DNA from 3 places in the Pseudomonas sp. SWRI51 genome. Region 3 is predicted to be linked to each of the others. Evidence: riboswitches for the same ligand, from Rfam matches in the RefSeq annotation. Region 3 holds a riboswitch; each other region holds the start of a gene.
The links. A riboswitch is a leader RNA that binds a small molecule or an ion and turns the genes downstream of it on or off. The one in region 3 is predicted to bind cobalamin.

Region 1 (4,695 bases), on a different contig from region 3:
GAACAGCGACACCCAGCCCATGCCAAGGCCTTCGGCACGCGCGGCCAGCCACAGGTTCTGGATAGCGCAGGCAAGCGATGCCAGGTCCATCTCCGGCAGGGTGCGGCGGCCAAAAATATGCGGCTCGCGGTTGTCCATCAATGCCGCGACCAACACCTCGGCGCAGTCGCCGATACCCTCGACCTTGAGCTGCATGAACGCATCGGAGCGCTCGCCCAGTGCCTCAGCGGTGCGCAGGCGCTCCTGCTCGACCAACGCCTGGATACGCTCGCGCAACGCACGCTGGCTGATGCGGATAAACCGCCATGGCTGCATGAGGCCGACGCTGGGCGCCTGGTGCGCGGCGCTCAGCAGGCGCCCGAGCAGCTCAGGCGCCACCTCGCCACCGATGAAGTGGCGCATGTCGCGGCGCTCACCGATGGCCCGGTAGATAGCCGCGCGTTCTGCGTCGCTGTAAGCGTGTTCATTCATGGTCGCAACAATGCCGCCGCCGCATCGGGGTTGGAAGGGAAATAGAAGTGTACGTATGAAGCCGTCAGCCGGCCGGTGCGGTACACCGCTTCGTTACCGCGCCCGCCATTGGGGCTCAGGCCGCGAGCGATGGGCTCAAGCTCGGTGCTGGTCAGCGAATGGTGATACGTGTGCCCACGCAAAGTGCCTTCAGGCAGCTCGACCGCCTGTAGCGCCAGCGCAGCCAGGCGCTTCTGCATGGTTGCCTCGCCGCTCAGCAACCCCAGCAGCGCGGCGCGCTCGCCCGCCACATCGGTCAGCGCATCGAGCAGGTAAAGCATGCCGCCACATTCGGCCAGCAGCGGCTTGCCCTGGGCGTGGTGGGCACGGATCGCCTCGAGCATCGGCGCATTGGCCGCCAGCGCGTGGTGGTGCAGCTCCGGATAGCCGCCGGGCAAGTACAGGCTGTCTACCGCCGGCAGCTCACGGTCGTGCAGCGGCGAGAAGAACTCAAGGTGGGCGCCCAGATTGCGCAGCAGCTCAAGATTGGCGCCATACAGGAAGGCAAAGGCTTCGTCGCGGGCCACGCCAATGCGCACCCCGGCCAGCGTAGCGGCGGGTTGCTGCAGCAGCGGCGCGGCAAAGCTGACCGGCGGCGGCAAGGCCGCATCGCAACTGGCGCCGAGTGCTTCGGCGGCGGCATCCAGGCGGGCGTCGAGGTCGTTCAGCTCGCTGGCCTGCACCAGGCCTAGGTGGCGGCTGGGCAACTCGATACCCCGCTCGCGGGACAGCCCGCCATACCAGCGCAGGCCTTCGGTCAGGCTACCTTCGAGCAGTTGCGCATGGCGCAGGCTGCCGACCCGATTGGCCAGTACGCCAGCGAATGGCAAATCGGGCTGATAGCGCGCAAGGCCCAGGGCCAGGGCGCCGAAGGTCTGGGCCATGGCGGTGCCGTCGATCACCGCCAGCACCGGCACGCCGAAGTGGCGGGCAAGGTCGGCACTGGACGGGGTGCCATCGAACAGCCCCATCACCCCTTCGATGAGGATCAGGTCAGCGTCGGCCGCCGCCTCCCACAGCAGGCGACGGCTTTCGTCGGCGCCGATCATCCACAGGTCGAGCTGGTACACCGGCGCGCCGCTGGCCCGCTCGAGAATCATCGGGTCGAGAAAGTCCGGGCCGCACTTGAACACCCGCACCTTGCGCCCCTGGTTACGGTGCAGGCGTGCCAGGGCCGCAGTGACCGTGGTCTTGCCCTGCCCCGAAGCCGGGGCGGCAATCAGCACGGCCGGGCAGTGCCGGGGTTGGCTCACAGTTCGACGCCTTTCTGCGCACGAATGCCGGCCTGGAACGCATGCTTGAGCATGCCCATTTCGGTGACGGTGTCGGCCATTTCAATCATTTCAGGCTTGGCCCCACGGCCCGTGACGATCACGTGCTGCATCGGCGGGCGCGCCTGGATGTCGGTCAGCACCTGGTCGAGGTCGAGATAGCCGTGCTTGAGGGCAATGTTCAGCTCATCGAGCACCACGAACTGCACCGCGGGGTCTTGCAGCAGTTGCCGCGATACCGCCCAGGCGGCCTCGGCTGCAGCGATGTCGCGCTGGCGGTCCTGGGTTTCCCAGGTAAAGCCCTCGCCCATCACGTGGTAGCGCACCTCGTCCGGGAAACGGCGGAAGAACAACTCTTCGCCGGTGCTGTTGCGGCCCTTGATGAACTGCACCACGCCGCACTGCATGCCATGGCCCAAGGCGCGTGCAAGCATGCCGAAGGCCGAGCTGCTTTTGCCCTTGCCGTTGCCGCTGAGCACCAGCAGCAGGCCGCATTCGTTGGGGGAGTTGGCGATGCGCTCGTCGATGAGCGCCTTCTTGCGCTGCATGCGCGCCAGGTGGCGTTCGTCGCGTTCGGGGGATTCGCTCATCAGGGGTCTCCGCAAACTGCCGCGCGGTGGCGGCAGGTAAAAGGCGGGCATACGGAGAACGCGCAGGAGCTGCGGCATTAGCCACAGTGCACCGCGCATCACCCTCCGTGATGCCGTTGGCAGTTACAGGCCGGTCTCCGGGCTTGTGAGTGGGGCAAAGGCCCCGGCCTGCGCGCCTTCCCGGGTGAGAGCACCCAGTGGCCGTGCGCGGCGTCGACTCACCTACCGTTGCGGGGGCAGCGCCGGAATCGCGCCATGCTGGCACCCACCGGCTTCCCAGTTTCACCCCGCCAAGGCTTGGCTCGCAGGGCACCTGAAACACGCGCGAAGGTTAGAGGGTTGCACCCTGAGCGTCAATGAACGAAGGCCGCAATGGCCTGGATCAATGGCCGATCTGCCAGCTTGTGCCACACTGAGTACAGTGATATCACTTAGCCAGCACCCAGCTGACCTCAATACAATTACAAGGAGAGCGCAGCATGCAAGGCCTGACCATCAATAATCAGCATCTGGAGTTCCTGCGCCCGGCACTGGAGCGCTGGATCGACTGCATCGACCGTTGCAACCAGTTCCATGGCGACAACGAGGCGCCCTACTGGCATGGCACAGCAGCCAATGTCGGCCTGCTGGCCGCTGCCGCCTGGCAGAGCGAGCTGGCCGCATTGGAGCAGACCGTCAGCAAGAAGCAGCGCGACGAAGGCGAGCGTGACGCCCGCTGCGACCTGTCGATCAGTAGCGCCGAAGCATCCGTGTACTTGCATGCCAGCCAGCGCTGGCCGCGCATTGCGCGTTTGGACATGACCGCGGCGCTGCTGGAAACCGCCGTGCAGGCCAAATGCATCGCCTACCCCAGCCAGCTCAAGGCCGGCGCCCTGTTCGTCACGCCATGGAAGGCCGGCCAGCACGCAAGCCCCGAGGAACTGCAGGACCTGGTGGACGATCTGCAAAAGCACACCGCCTGCGCGGTGGCGTGGTACTTCCCGTATGCCTATCGCAAGCTGCACAACGAGCTGGGGCAGTACTTTCCCGGGGTGGCGTTGCTGCTCAAGCAGGCGTGACCGGGTCAGCCGAAGAAGCGCTCGACCAAGCCTGCATCATTCAGGCGCGCTGCGTAGGCGGCGCGGTCGAACAGCTGGCCGGTGCGCAGGTCATAAACCGGCCCGGACGCGGGGGCGGCCACCTCACTTAACCGCACATTGACGAAGTGGTACTCGGCGCCGCGGATCTCGCGCAGCGAATCGATGCGAAAGTACGAGCCCGGCACGAACAGCGTTTCGGCCTCGTTGGCATGGCCTGAAAACGCGCTGACCGGCGTGCCATTGCGATAGCTGCCTGCTGGCAACTCGAATACCACGGAGGTGTCATCGAAAACGCCCTCAACGCCGCTGGCAGTCTTGAGGTTGTTGTCGGCGGCGAACTGGCGCACCACATACGGGTTTTCGGTAAACGAGGTCAGGTCGGTATTGACCAGCACATCGCCCACATTGAACTGCCCGTTACGGAAGTGCGTACCGCTGGTGCTGCGCAGGCCATGGCCGCCGCGATATAGCGGCACATCGCTGTTTTTCGGCAGACGCTCCAGATCATCAGCGAGCTTGGTCACGTAGTCCACTTCATCGCCGTAGGGGAAATCGCGCACGCCTTCGCGCAGGAAGCGGTTGATCTGCGAATCTTCCTCGGTGTACATCAGGATCAGGTGATTCTTGTAGCGGCCGTCCTGCTGATAGGTGTAGGCCGGCGTGCCGCCGTCATCGACATAATCGAAACCGTTGTCGTCCACTTGCGGGTCGTCTTCATCATCGAGTTCAGGGATATCCTGGTCGCCCAGCAACGCCTCCTGCCGCGCCCGGGCGTTGTCCGAGAGGGTGCGCTCGCGCAGCGCATCCGGGCGCATGTACTCGTCCCAGAACGCTGAAGGCTCGCTGGCCAGGTTGCCGGTTGGCGCGCCACCGGCCAGACGTGGCGGTGCCAGCAACTCCCACTCCCCCTCAGCATTGAGCCGCACCGGGCGCAGGGGCCCGAACGCAAACGGATTGTCGGCAGGCACGATCAGCCAGCTCGATGTCTCCGGGCTATAGCGCACGCGATAGGGAACACCTTCCAGCTCGATCCAGCAACTGCCGTCGGTGCCCATGCGCACCCCTTCCAAGCGGCCCTGCCCTAGCGGCTTTGCATCCAGCACGTCATTGGCCTCGATGCCATCGAGACCGGCCGAGGGCGCCTCAAGCACCTCCCAATCGGCCAGCGAGGTTTGCAGTTCGTGAAAAGGCGTCTGGTACGAAAGCAGCGCCATGCTACTGCCTGCGCCCACATCGACCATGCTC
Region 2 (4,695 bases), on a different contig from region 3:
CACAGGTAGGGCGAGCCACACCGATGGCCAGCGCACACCGCTGAGGTTGCCCAGCAGCCAGAACATGATGCCGCGGGCCTGCTCGGCGGTAGCCGACTTGGTGATCAGAAACGCCGTAAGCGCGTTGAACAGCTGCGAGCCGGCAATGCCGGCAAGAATTACCTGGGCGTTGTTGTGGCTGCTGCCGCTGGCGCGCGCCAATAGCAAAACCAGCGCGAACGCCGCCAACGCACCGACGAAAGCACCACCAGACAATGACAGCAGCGTCCCCCCCAAGCCCAGCAAACCAACTGCCACGGCGCCGGTCGATGCGCCGGCAGACAGGCCTAGCAGGTAGGGTTCGGCCAGCGGGTTGCGCAACAGCGCCTGCAGGATTACCCCGCAGGTGGCCAGGCCAGCACCACAGGCGGCAGCCACCAGCGTGCGCGGCAGGCGGTAGTTCCAGATGATGCCGGCGTCTATCGGGTCGAGCACGTGGCCTGCCTGCCACAGGTGGTTGGCCAGCACCTGGGCGACCACCTCGAAGCTCAGGCGCGTTTCGCCGATTGCGATACCGGCCAGCAGCGCTGCCAGCAAGGCAAGCAGCGCGACGGCGCCAAGAGGAAGCATGCGGTTCATGGTTGCGGTGCTTTACCGGTGGCGAAGGCCGTGGACAGGCGCTCCAGCCCAGGGAACAAGCGGATGCCGGCTTGCATGGCGTCAGCATCGAGCACTATTACGCGGCCGTTCCTGACCGCGTCCATGTTCTTTGCTACCGGGTCGCTGTGCAGGAATTCAAGCTTCTTTTCGACGTCGTCCGCCGGGAAGCGGCGGCGGTCCATGCGCGCGATGATCAGCCATGTGGGATTGGCTTTGGCCAGCGTCTCCCAGCCCACGGTCGGCCACTCCTCGTTGGACTCGACCACGTTGCGCACGCCCAGGGTTTGCAGCATGAAATCGGCCACGCCCTGGCGGCCTGCTACATAAGGGTCCATCTCAAGGTCGGCGCTGGAGAACCAGAACAGCGCGCTGGTGGCGCTGAGGTCCTTGCCGGCAAGCTGCTGGCGAGCATGCTTGAGCTTGCCTTTGAGTTGGTCATTGAGGGCCACGCCCCGCGCCTGAACGTCGAAGATTTCGGCAAGCTCGCTGATGCTTTTATAGATGCTGTCGATACGAAACGGCTGCAGGCGGGTGCCGTCGGCGCCCACCAGATTGTCCTTGCCCTCGCAGTCCGATGGCAGCAGGTAGGTCGGGATTTCAAGCTCGGCGAACTGCTCGCGGGTGCCGACCACGCCCTGGGCGCCGACCATCCACTCGAACTGCACCGCCACCAACTGCGGGCGCTTGCCGACTACGGCCTCAAAGCTTGGGTCGTTGTCCGCCAAACGCGGCACCTTGGCATTCTGTTCGGCAAACTCGGGGAGCACGTTGTTGAACCACAGCGAGGTGCCCGCAAGCTTCTCACCAAGGCCCAAGGCATAGAGCATTTCGGTGCCGGCCTGGCCGATGGTCACTGCACGCTCCGGGGCTTGGGCGAAGGTCTGCGCTACACCGCAGTTGTCGACGGTCAGCGGGTAGTGCGTGGCGCCAGCATGGGCAGCACATGCCAGCGACAGGCTGGCGAGCAGTGTGGCGAAACGGGGCAGCATGAGGGGCGATCTCCTATCGGGCTGTGTACGGCATGAACACACGGACAGGCATCGCAAGGCCCATTGCGGCCGGCAACGGACAGCACCCGCAAGGGGTGGAGATGGCCATCCCGGACACCCCGCCGGTTGGTGAATGTGCGCCGGCAGGTCTCCTGACTGGTGCGTCCTGGCCCTGCGCCAGCCTTCCCGGAGGTTCGCTCCAGTGGCATTGATGGCGCGGGCTCGGCACCTACAGTTGCGGGGGCAGTTCCCGTTGGCTTGCCACTGGCAAGCCGGGGATTCCCTGTTAGTTCCCTGGGGAAACCGGCGGACGGCATGGTAGACCATCAGCCGCCAGGGGGAAACGTTTTTGCTGCCCACATAAACCACAGCGCGGTGTAGGGGCAGATAGTGGCATTACAGATACTTGAGCCAGGCGATATCCCGCCGGCGAGCCTTCAACTGCGCGAACCAACGCACTGGCAGGTAAAGGGCAGCCGCCAGTACCACTGCCACCAGCCAAACCGCACTGATAGCCTCAAAACCGAAATACCCGCCACGGTTGAGCCCAAACACCGCCACGCAGGCGAGGTACAACAGCTTCAGCACATACAGGTGCAGCAGGTAGAAGAACATGGGCGCCGCGCCAAACACTGTCAGCGCGTTGATCCAGCGGGTAGTCCCGGCTCGTTCGAAGCCGCGCAGTAACAACAGCCCACAGCCCAGCGTCAGGGTCAGAAACACCAGCGACGGCGGGTACTTGGTGATGTTGAAAAAGCTCATCACACTTTGCGTGACGTTCGCGTAGCTGCTCCATGGCGCTTCGCCGTAGCCATTGATCAGGCGCAGCAGCGCGAACCCAAGCAGTGCCGCGCTACCGGCCAGCAACAGGCGCTTTTGCCGGGCCCCTGCCTGGCTGGCACGGCCAAACCACGGCCCAAGGCCATAGCCTATGGCAATTACGCCAATCCACGGCAGCACTGGGTAGGAAGTGCGCAGGCGCAGGCTGTCGCAGGCTTGCAGCCAGCCACGGTCATGCAGGATGGCCCACGGCACGTGCAGTGCCGACTCAGGCCCAAAATGCAGGGCATCGAGCAGGTTATGCCCGGCAATGATCACTGTGCCCAGGGTGATGAGCGCAGCGCGCGGCAGCCACACCAGTACGGACAGGGCAATCATGCTGATGCCAATCGCCCAGATGACCTGCAGGTAGATCACCGTCGGCGGCAACTGGAAGGTCCAGGCGAAGTTGACCAGAGTGAATTCCAGCGCCACCAGAAACAGTCCGCGCTTGAACAGAAACGCCGAGACATCCCCACGGCCCTGGTACTTCTCGCCGTACAGCCAGGCTGACAGCCCTGTGAGCAGCACGAACACAGGTGCGCACAAGTGGGCGAGGGTGCGGCTGGCAAACAGACCGGGGTCGGTCAGTTCGACGTTCATCGGGTCGCTGACCTGATGATGCATGAAGAACGTCTCACGCACGTGGTCGAGCAGCATGAAGAGAATCACCAGCCCGCGCAGGGCGTCAATGCTCTGCAGGCGCTGGGATAGCAGGGTAGGGGGGGCTGATGCGCTTGTCATGGAGGAGAGGTCACAGGCAGAAAGATCACGATAAGAAACGTTATCTTATAACCATGCACCTACCGATTCACAGCGTTTTTTGGACCTTCGAGCCCAAAGCTACAAGCTGCAAGAAAGCGCCAATCCGCTTTTGCTTGCCGCTTGCTCCTCACGCCACCTTGAACACATGCCGCAGATAGCTCACGAAATTCTCGTCCCGGCATTGGGTCTTGCCTGGGCTGTCGGAAATCTTGGCCACAGGGGCGCCGTTGCAGGCGGTCATCTTGATCACCATGTTCATCGGCGCCACACCCGGAATATCGCAGGTGAGGTTGGTGCCAATACCGAAGCTTACGTGAATGCGGCCGCTCAGTGCCCGGTACAGTTCGAGCATCTTGGCGAAGTCCAGCCCGTCGGAGAAGATCAGCGTCTTGCTTTGCGGGTCGATGCCCAGGCGCTGGTAGTGGGCGATGGCTTTTTCGGCCCAGACCAATGGGTCGCCGGAGTCGTGGCGCAGGCCGTCGAACAACTTGGCAAAATACAGATCGAAGTCCTGCATGAACGCATCCATGCCGATGCAGTCGGTCAGGGCGATACCCAACTGCCCGCGGTATTCGCGAACCCAGCATTCCAGCGCAGCAGCCTGGCTGTCGACCAGGCGTGGGCCGAGTTGCTGGTGCGCCATGAACCATTCATGGGCCATGGTGCCGATGGGTTTCAAGTCGTACTCGCGGGCCAGGTGTACGTTGCTGGTGCCGACGAAGCGCCCGGGGAAGTCCCGCTTGAGAATGTGCACCACCTCTTCCTGCACCCGGTACGAGAAGCGCCGCCGGGTGCCGAAGTCGGCCAGCTGCAAGCCGGCCAGTTCATCGGCACTGGCCTCGGCCTTGAGCCAATCAAGCTTCTGGTAGAGGCGCTCGCCGACTTGCTCGATGACCACGTCGCGGTACCGGTAGCGGTTGCGCACCTCGCTGATGATCGCCAGTAACGGGATTTCGAACAGGATCACGTGCAGCCACGGCCCGCGCACGCGGATGGCCAGTTGCCCGGCATCGTCCAGGCCTACCTGCACGTAGCGCAGGTTGAAGCGGAACAGGCTGAGGAAGCGAATGAAGTCCGGCTTGATGAACGGGATCTTCTCAAGGTAGGCCAACTGGTCCAGGGTGACCGACAGCTCGCTCAACTGCTCGACCTGGTAGCGGATCTCGGCCAGGTACGGCGCCAGGTCTTCGTTGTTGCGGCAGCGGAATTCCCATTCCACTTCGGCGTTGGGGTAGTTGTGCAGCACCGCCTGCATCATGGTGATCTTGTAGAAGTCGGTGTCCAGCAGGTTCTGAACGATCCGTGGGCCGAATACGCTGTCGGTCATGGGCGGGGCTCCTTGAGGGCGGTGAGTTGGGTGTCTAGCGCTTGTTCGTCGGCGCACAGGTAGATACCGGCGGCTTGCATCTCGCTGCATGCGGCGTTGGCGCCATCGGCACTCAGGGCGCAGCAGGCCGGCAGGTACAGCAGCACTTCGAAGCCC
Region 3 (4,695 bases):
ACGCTGTCGCCAAGGGCATCGGTGGTGAGGACGTTTTCCTTGTCGATGCGAAACAGCGCAATGGTGGCGCCAAGACGGCTGTCGAGCAGGTCGAGCTTCACGCCGGTCTCGTACCCCAAGCCTTTTTCCGGTTTGTACACCTGGCCCTGGGTGCCGAGGGTGTTGGGCTTGAACGAGGTGGAGGCGTTGGCGAACACGCCCACCTGCGGCGTCAGTTGGTAAAGCAGGCCGATGCGCGGGGTGGCAACGTCCTTCTCCTGGCTGCTGCTGACCCCGCTGGTACGGTTCAGGGAAGTCTGCTCGATGTGCTCCAGGCGCACGCCCACCAAGCCACGCAGGCGCTCGGTGAAGGCAATCTGGTCTTGCAGGTTCAGTGCGTAGCTTTCGGTGTGCTCGTGGAAATCGTTGGCGCGGGTCAGCGCGGGCTTGGCCTGGCCGTACACCGGGTTGTAGATGTCCAGGCCGTAGCCGAGCAGGGTGGCGCTTTGTGGGTACTTCTGGCTGTTGCGGTAATTCTCGTATTCAAGGCCGATCAGCGTCTGGTGCTCCCAGCCCGCCCAATTGAAGGTGCCGTGCAGCTCGGCCTGGGTGATGTTGTCGTTCCACTCGAAGTCGCGCTCGCGGTAGAAGCGGGTGATGGTGCTGCCGACCACCGCCTGTGGTTCGGAGCTGGCGCCCTTGAGCGTGCCTTGGGTGTAGTGGTTGGCCAGGCGCAGCTTCCAGTCATCGCTGAGCATGTGCTCAAGCGCCAGGTCCACGGTCTGGTTGTCGTTGCGGATCTGCCCATCATTGGGCTCACCGAGGAAAGTCGAGCGTTTGACCGAGCCCAGGTCACCGTTGACGGCCGCAATGCCCCGGTCGAATACCGACTCGGTGCGGGAAAACTCGGTGTCCAGCAGCAACCGCGTATCGGGCGACAACTGCCAGCTCAACGACGGGCTGACGATGCGCCGTTCGCTGTTCACATGGTCGCGGAAGCTGCCGTTGTCTTCGACGGCCATGTTTATCCGCCCCAACAGGCTGCCTTCGCTGTCCAGCGGCGCGTTGGCGTCCAGGCTGGTGCGGTAGCGGTCCCAACTGCCGGCGCTCAGGCTCAGGTTGCTGAAGGTCTCGGCCTGCGGGCGCTTGGTCACGATATTGACCAGCCCGCCGGGGTCGCCACGGCCGTACAGGCTGGCCGCCGGGCCTTTGAGCACTTCGATGCGCTCGATGTTGGAGGTGTCCGGGGCGCTGTAGCTGCCTCGGTTGACGGCAAAGCCGTTCTTGTACAGCTCGCCGGTGGTGAAACCGCGCACGCTGTAGTTGAGGAAGGTCAGGCCGCCGAAGTTGTTCTGCCGCGCCACGCCGCCGGCAAAGTCCAGGGCTCGGTCAATACGCGTGGTATTGAGGTCCTTGAGTACCTGCGCCGGGATGACCTCGATGCTTTGCGGGGTATCGCGGATGTCGGTATCGGTGCGGGTGGCGGTGGCCGAACGGGTCGCCCGATAGCCTTGCACCGGGCCGTCGGCGCGTTCTTCAACGTAGGCGTCGGTAATCGAGATGGCTTCCAGCGTCAGGGGTTCTGCGGCGTAGAGCGATTGCCCAAACATACCGAGGGTCAAACCGGCCAGCAGGGGTGCGTGATGTTTCAACAGGGGGGTTCTCCATGGCAGATGTAATAACATAACATCTGCGCTGGCTAAAACGCTATCGCCGCACGATGGCAACGTGCCTGTTGACCACGGGCCGTTTTGATGGTCATCTGCGCGCCTGTTTCAGGTGCCCCCTGCCGCCGTGCATGGGGTGAAACGGGAAGCCGGTTCGTCATCCTCGCGGTGATCAGTCCGGCGCTGCCCCCGCAACGGTATACGAGCGAAGCATTCGATACGCCACTGTGCTCCGGCATGGGAAGGCGAATGTTTCATGACCCTCGTGAGCCCGGAGACCGGCCTGAAGCATCGTTTGGCAAACCCGCGGTGGGCGGGCGCAGGCCGGTTTTCGTAGGCGCGTGCGCCTGCGCTTTCCCTATGCGTTGTTCCCTCCGGGATTCTTTCATTCCTGTTTCAAGTGGAAAGATATGTCCCGTTATTCGTTGTTCCGTTCCTTCCCTGGCCACATGCTGCGTGCAAGCCTGGTGCCTTGTGTATTCCTCAGCGCAGGCGCCCAAGCCGCTGAAGATGAGCCGCTGGCATTGCCCGCCACGGCCATCACCGAATTCGCTGACGCGGCTGCCCAGCCCGACCTGCGCACCCCTGGCACCAGCGGTTCTAGGCTGAACCTCACGCCGCTGCAAACCCCTGCCAGCGTCACCAGCATCAGCGCCGAGCAGATCCAGGCGCGCAATAACGCCACCGTGCAGGACGCCGTCACCCGTTCCCCTGGCATCACCTTCATCGGCACGCCCGGCAACGGCGGCACGGCGCTGTCGGCACGTGGCTTCACCGGCCATAGCTCGACCATGCAGTTGTACGACGGCACCCGCCTGTATGTCGGCGCCGGCACCGTGACCTTTCCGGTCGACACCTGGGCGGTGGAGCGCAGCGACGTGCTGCGCGGCCCAGCATCAGTGCTGTACGGGGAGGGCGCCACGGGGGCGGTGATCAACGTGGTGCCGAAAAAGCCGTTCGAAGGTGACATCCGCAATCGCCTGCGCCTGGGTTACGGCTCCAATGACCGCCAGCAGATGGCGCTGGACAGCGGCGGGTCGCTGAGCGACACCCTGAGCTATCGCTTGAACCTCAACAAGCTGGCGAGCAATGGCTGGGTGGACCGCGGCGAGTCCGACAGCATCGCCCTCAGCGGTGCGCTGCGCTGGCAGCCCAACGAAGACCTGAGCGTGACCCTGAGTCACGATTACGGCGACCAGAACCCGCAGCAGTACCTCGGCACGCCGTTGATCGACGGGCATTACCGCGAGTCGTTGCGCGACCACAATTACAACGTGGCCAACGCCGAGCTGCATTACAACGACCAGTCCACACGCCTGGTCACCGACTGGGTAATCAGCGACACCCTCACCGCCAGCAACCAGTTGTATTACCTCAAGGCCCAACGCCGCTGGCGCAACGCCGAAAGCTACACCTGGCAGCCCGGCAACCTGATCGAGCGCAGCAGCTTCATCAGCATCAAGCAGACCCAGGAGCAGATTGGCGACCGCCAGTCGTTCACCCTGCAGCACCCGCTGTTTGGCCTGGACAGCCAGACCGTGGTGGGCGCGGACTACAATTCCATTCGCTTCCTGCGCAAGCACGACTTTGGCTATACCCTGGCCGATACCGTGCCGGTGACAGGCTCTGGCGGCGGCAGCTACATCAGCGACGACCCGTTCCGCTCGCGCGAAGCCAACCAGGCGCGGCAGTTCTCGCTGTTTGCCGAAAACCGCACGCAGCTGACCGAACGCTTGTCGCTGGTCACCGGTGCCCGCCGCGACCAGGTGCACCTGAACCGCGACAACCTCGATGACGACACCCGCAGCGACCGCAGCCTGACAGGCGATAACTGGCGCGCGGGCCTGGTGTTTGCGCTAAGCGAAGAGCTGTCGGTGTACGGCCAGTACGCCACCAGCACCGAAGGGGTCAGCGACCTGTTGACCCTGAGCTCGGAGCAGCAAAGCTGGGACTTGAGTACCGCCAAGCAGACCGAAGTTGGCATCAAGCAGATGCTGCCCGAAGGCCGCGGCGAGTGGACGCTCGCGGCCTACCACATCGTCAAGAAGAAGCTGCTCAGCACCGACCCGCTCAACCCCAAAGTGCAGCAACAGGTTGGCCAGCAGTCCTCGGACGGCATCGAGGCCACCCTTGAACTGCGCCTGCCCTATGAGGTGCAGTTGTCTGCCAACGCCGCCTGGGTGCGCGCCAGGTACGACGACTTTACCGCTGACGGCAACGACTACAGCGGCAACCGCCCGACCAACGTGCCGCGTCGTTCGGCCAACCTGTGGCTGAGCAAGGATTTTGCCCAACGCTTCAGCGCAGGTGCAGGCGCGCGGTACGTCGACAGCCGTTATGGCGACAACGCCAACACTGTCAAGGTGCCGAGCTACACCGTGCTCGACGCAAGCTTCGACTGGCATGTGCAGCCGGACCTGACCTTGGGCCTGCAACTGAACAACCTGTTCGACCGCCAGTACGCCACCACCAGCGAGAACGGCGGCCGGCAGTGGTACCTGGGCGAGCCGCGTTCGTTCTTCGTGACGGCTGACTACAGCTTCTGACCGTTGCCGCAGGAGGCGCCGAGCATGACCAGTTTGACCATCGACGACTTGCGCTGGGCACTGCCTGGGCCGCGCCTGCTGCTCAATGGCGTGAACGTGCAGGTGCAGCAAGGCGAATTCGTCGGGCTGATCGGCGCCAATGGCAGCGGCAAGACCAGCCTGCTGCGTTGCGCCTACCGCGCCACGCAGCCCACGGCCGGGCGGGTCAGCCTGGGCGGGGAAGACCTGTGGCAGCGCAGCCCGCGCTGGTGCGCGCAGCGCATTGCAGTGGTGCTGCAGGAATTTCCCGAGGAGTTTGGCCTGAGCGTTGCCGAGGTGGTGGCCATGGGGCACACGCCACACAAGGCCCTGTTCGACGGTGAAACCGCCGAGGACCGGGCCCGCAGCGCACAGGCGTTGGCCCAGGTGGGGCTGGCGGAGCACGCCCGGCGCACCTTCGCCACGCTGTCGGGCGGCGAGAAACAACGCGTGCTGCTGGCGCGGGCGCTGGTCCAGGCGCCCGA

Region 1: another riboswitch for cobalamin. It lies ahead of cobO (cob(I)yrinic acid a,c-diamide adenosyltransferase); the one in region 3 lies ahead of HU720_RS00550 (TonB-dependent receptor).
Region 2: another riboswitch for cobalamin. It lies ahead of HU720_RS10305 (ABC transporter substrate-binding protein); the one in region 3 lies ahead of HU720_RS00550 (TonB-dependent receptor).

Annotation. Positions count from the first base shown of each region.
Region 1 covers NZ_JABWRG010000023.1:39,029-43,723, forward strand. The annotation lists gene bluB (5,6-dimethylbenzimidazole synthase) at 1-471, opposite strand, end outside; gene HU720_RS10155 (cobyrinate a,c-diamide synthase) at 468-1,763, opposite strand; gene cobO (cob(I)yrinic acid a,c-diamide adenosyltransferase) at 1,760-2,371, opposite strand; cobalamin riboswitch at 2,482-2,703, opposite strand; gene HU720_RS10165 (hypothetical protein) at 2,851-3,429, shown strand; gene HU720_RS10170 (DUF6543 domain-containing protein) at 3,435-4,695, opposite strand, start outside.
Region 2 covers NZ_JABWRG010000024.1:17,160-21,854, reverse strand. The annotation lists gene HU720_RS10310 (iron ABC transporter permease) at 1-618, opposite strand, end outside; gene HU720_RS10305 (ABC transporter substrate-binding protein) at 615-1,628, opposite strand; cobalamin riboswitch at 1,753-1,951, opposite strand; gene HU720_RS10300 (heparan-alpha-glucosaminide N-acetyltransferase domain-containing protein) at 2,025-3,191, opposite strand; gene pncB (nicotinate phosphoribosyltransferase) at 3,340-4,539, opposite strand; gene HU720_RS10290 (nicotinamidase) at 4,536-4,695, opposite strand, start outside.
Region 3 covers NZ_JABWRG010000001.1:113,494-118,188, forward strand. The annotation lists gene HU720_RS00545 (TonB-dependent siderophore receptor) at 1-1,631, opposite strand, end outside; cobalamin riboswitch at 1,740-1,948, shown strand; gene HU720_RS00550 (TonB-dependent receptor) at 2,057-4,192, shown strand; gene HU720_RS00555 (ABC transporter ATP-binding protein) at 4,217-4,695, shown strand, end outside.